Regions from separate parts of the Mesorhizobium sp. C416B genome, predicted to be linked through region 1. Evidence: predicted binding sites of a transcription regulator. Region 1 holds the regulator's gene; the other holds the start of a gene.

The links. The regulator LexA, encoded in region 1, represses DNA repair genes until DNA is damaged. The targets are predictions, from matches to a motif close to TGTTCNNNNTGTGTTCNG.
Region 2: the regulator LexA is predicted to act here: its motif matches at 645-662, upstream of dnaE (DNA polymerase III subunit alpha).

Annotation. Positions count from the first base shown of each region.
Region 1 is NZ_CP100471.1:287,513-289,715, forward strand. It holds gene NLY43_RS01480 (GntR family transcriptional regulator) at 1-486, shown strand, start outside; gene lexA (transcriptional repressor LexA) at 692-1,474, shown strand; gene NLY43_RS01490 (ComEC/Rec2 family competence protein) at 1,468-2,203, opposite strand, start outside.
Region 2 is NZ_CP100471.1:6,560,843-6,563,045, forward strand. It holds gene NLY43_RS31765 (acetyl-CoA carboxylase biotin carboxylase subunit) at 1-527, shown strand, start outside; gene dnaE (DNA polymerase III subunit alpha) at 789-2,203, shown strand, end outside.

The DNA.
Region 1 (2,203 bases):
CTGGTGGAATCGATCGAGAAGGGCGACCGTGAGTGGGAAGACGCGGTCGTTGCCGCCCACTATCGTCTCTCACGGTGCGGGTCTGTTCTCGACGATCCATCGGATGATGCGGTCGACGCGTGGTACGAAAAACACGATGCCTTCCATGCGGCGCTGCTCAGTGCCGCGACATCCAGCTGGCTGCTGCGCTTCAATGCGACGATTTCCGACCAATTGCATCGCCATCACCGCTTTCTGGGTCTGGCCCCGACGCTGCGCGCGGCCGCCGGCCGCACGGATGGACACCGGAAGGCCGTGGCGGCCCTGCGCGACGCCGTGGCGATCGAACACCATACCGCCCTGATGGAAGCGGCCCTCGATCGCGACGTCGAACGTGCGAAAACTCTGATGACCGCTCACATCGGCTACACGCTGCAGGTCTATGCCCAGAGCGAACCCGGCGCGGATGCTGCGCAGCCCCGTCCGAAAAGGAAGCGGCGATCGTAGCCGACGACGCAGGGCACTTTGTCTTCGTTTCACCCCGTTGCTGGCAACTGGGCGCAGGCGGCGCTCGCAGCGCCGAACGTTACGCTGAACAAAACGTCAACACATTCATTAAACTTTAAAAGGTTGCGGAACACAACTGGAACAGATAGTGTTTGTTCTGGGTTTGTTTTTTCTGATTCTGGTTTCAGAACCCTTGGGGGCCGCGATGCTGACGCGCAAACAACATGAGCTTCTGATGTTCATCCATGAACGCCTGAAGGAGAGCGGAATCCCGCCGTCCTTCGACGAGATGAAGGAAGCGCTCGACCTCGCCTCCAAGTCCGGCATCCACCGACTGATCACAGCGCTTGAGGAGCGCGGTTTCATTCGCCGGCTGCCGAACCGGGCGCGCGCGCTGGAAGTGCTGCGGCTACCCGACTCGATCGCACCAGGCCTCAACGCGGCGAGGAAGTTTTCGCCGAGCGTCATTCAGGGCAGTCTTGGTCAAGCCGGCCAAGGGCAAGGCGGCCAGGGACAAGGCGGGATGGGCCAAGGCGGTCTCGGCCGCCAGATCAGGCCGGGCTCGCCGTCGCGTTCGATGTCTGCCGGCAATGACGATGCCGTTTCCTCGATTTCAATCCCGGTGATGGGACGCATCGCCGCCGGCGTGCCGATCGACGCCATCCAGCATCAGACCCATTCGATCTCGGTGCCGCCCGACATGATCATGGGCGGTGAACACTACGCGCTCGAGGTCAAGGGCGATTCGATGATCGAGGCCGGCATTTTCGATGGCGACACGGTCATCATCCGCAATGCCGACACAGCCAGCCCCGGCGAGATCGTGGTGGCGTTGGTCGACGATGAGGAAGCGACCCTGAAACGCTTCCGCCGCAAGGGCGCCTCGATCGCCCTGGAAGCCGCCAACCCGGCCTACGAGACCCGCATTTTTGGACCGGACAGGGTGAAGGTGCAGGGCAAGCTTGTCGGATTGATCCGGCGCTACTGAGCCGGCTTGGGTTTGTATTTTTCACGCTGGTTGTAAGGCGGCAGGCCGCGCGCTTCGCGGGAGAAGCGGCGTTGCTCGTGCCAGGGGCGATACGGCTTGTCGACGGCGAAGCGGATGGTTGGCGCTGCAGCTGCCGATTGCGGATCGAAGAAGACGGCGGCGCTGCCGTCGCGGGCCAGCTGTTTCTTCGTCACGACCAGCACCAGCGGGTCGCGGCACGGATTGTAGGCCGTGGCGTCATCGATGACGATCAGGCTAGCGAAGGCACAGGCCGGCCGCGCCGTCTTGCGGTCTTTGGCAAGGGCTACAATGGCTCCGGAAGGGTGTCGGGCGATACAGAGATCGCCCATGCAATAGAAGGGCGACCCGGGCGGCAGATCGAGCGGATCGAGATCGAACCGCGTATCTGTTGCCTCGAAAATCTCGGGCGGGATAATGGTTTCGGCCCGCAGCGCCCGTTTCCAATTGTCCGTGGTGAATTCGTTGGAGCGTTCGCGGTTGAGGGCGAGTTCGCCGCCACCTATCGGCATGGCCACCAGATGTGCGTCCTCGGATATGAGCACGTCGGGCGTAAGCACCTGCGGCACCGTCAACAGGCCGGCCAGCGCGAAAGGCACGGCCGCCAGCCTGAGCCAGGTGGTGGCCATGGTGGCGATGACGAGGGCGACCGCCACCAACAGCACCGAGCGGATGGAGATCAGCCCGACGGCGTCGACCGGCGAGCGCTCG
Region 2 (2,203 bases), 410 kb from region 1:
TCAAGCGCGATTGGGTGGTGAAGCTCGGCGACGACTATCTCCAGGCTTCGATCATCGAGGGCATGATCTCCATTCCGATGGAAATCGATCTGTCGGTCGATGGCGGCAAAGCGCTGACCGTGGCGTCCGACTGGCGGCCGGGCGACCTCATCTGGCGCGGCACTGTCGGTGCCCGCAAGGTCACGGCGCAGATCAGGCCGGCGCCGAACGGCCTGCGCATTGCCTGGAAAGGCATGTCGGTGACGGCGCGCGCCATGCTGCCGCGCACGGCGGAGCTGGAAAGGCTGATGCCGGAGAAGGTGGCGCCGGACACGTCCAAGATGCTGCTTTGCCCGATGCCGGGCCTGGTCGTGTCGATCGCGGTTGCCGAGGGGCAGGAGGTCAAGGCCGGCGAGACGCTGGCCGTGGTCGAGGCGATGAAGATGGAAAACGTGCTGCGCGCCGACCGCGATCTTGTCGTGTCGAAGCTCAACGCCAAGCCGGGTGACAGCCTGGCTGTCGATGCGGTGATCATGGAGTTCGCCTAGAGATTGTTTGGAAATTCTACTCCGGCGGCCATCTGAAGGTGGTTTCTGCGCTTCCCGTGCTCACGGACCAATGGCCGCTGCGCTCCGGTTCTCGAAACCACCATCATTATGACTCGCCAGAGCGAATTTCGAACAATCTCTGAGCCGTGCGGCTGGGTACGGAAGCCTGTGGTCGGTGGTCATTTGTGCTGGACTGGCATCGCCCGGTCCGGGACAATACATCTCCATCGACTCAAAGCCCTTCGAGCAATTTGAAACATCATGGCGGATGACAAACTTCCACGCGATCCCCTGAGGCGCGAAGCAGCGCTCGCTGCTGCGCGCCCGGAGGCACCGGCGCGGCCGTTCATCCATCTGCGCGTGCATTCGGCGTATTCGCTGCTCGAGGGCGCCTTGCAGGTCGCCGCTGTCGTCGCCCATGCCGTCAAGGACGAGTGCCCGGCAATCGCCGTCACCGACACCAACAATCTGTTCGGCGCGCTGGAATTTGCCCAGAAAGCGGTGAAAGAGGGCATCCAGCCGATCATCGGCTGCCAGATCGATCTCGCCTTTTCAGGCGAGACCAGTGACGCACAGCGCGACCGCCGCCGCCACGGGCCGGAGATGAACGCCGTGGTGCTGCTCGCCGCCACCGAGGTTGGCTATAGCAACCTGGTCAGGCTGGTCAGCCAGGTCTATCTGGAGACGCCGCCGGGCGAGCCCGTGCATCTGACGTCAGCAATGCTGGAAGGCCATAGCGATGGCCTGATCTGCCTCAGCGGCGGGCCGCGCGGCCCGATCGGCCGGGCGCTGAAGGAGGATCGCCGAGATCTTGCCGAGACGCGGCTTTTGGCACTCAAGGCGCTGTTCGGCGACCGGCTCTATGTCGAACTGGACCGTGTTTCCGGTTATGACCGCGCTATCGAGAAATCATCGGTCGACCTTGCCTATATCCATGATCTGCCGCTGGTCGCCACCAATGAGGCGTTCTTCGCCGCCCGCGACGACTATGAAGCGCATGACGCGCTGATCGCCATTGCCGAAGGGTCCGTCGTTGCCGCCGACAACCGCCGCCGCCTGACATCGGACAATTTCCTGCGCAGCCAGGCCGATATGGCGCGGCTGTTCGCCGACCTGCCGGAAGCGATCGACAACACCGTCGAGATCGCGCTGCGCTGTTCCTATTATCCCAAGACCCGCAATCCGATCCTGCCACGCTTTACCGGCGGCGATGTCGCCGACAATGAGGTGGCGCTGAAAGCGGAGGCCGATGAACTGCGCCGGCAGGCCCATGAAGGTCTCGACGCCCGGCTGGCGGCGCATGGACCCACCGCCGGCTACACGGTCGAACAATACCGCGAGCGGCTCGATTTCGAGCTCTCCATCATCGAGAAGATGAAATTTCCCGGCTATTTCCTGATCGTCGCCGACTTCATCAAATGGGCGAAGGCGCAAGGCATTCCGGTCGGGCCGGGCCGTGGTTCGGGCGCCGGATCGCTGGTCGCTTACTCCACCACCATCACCGATATCGATCCGCTGCGCTTCTCGCTGCTGTTCGAGCGCTTCCTCAATCCGGACCGCGTGTCGATGCCCGACTTCGACATCGACTTCTGCCAGGATCGGCGCGAAGAGGTCATCCGCTACGTCCAGCAGAAATATGGCCGCGACCAGGTGGGACAAATCATCACCTTCGGTAC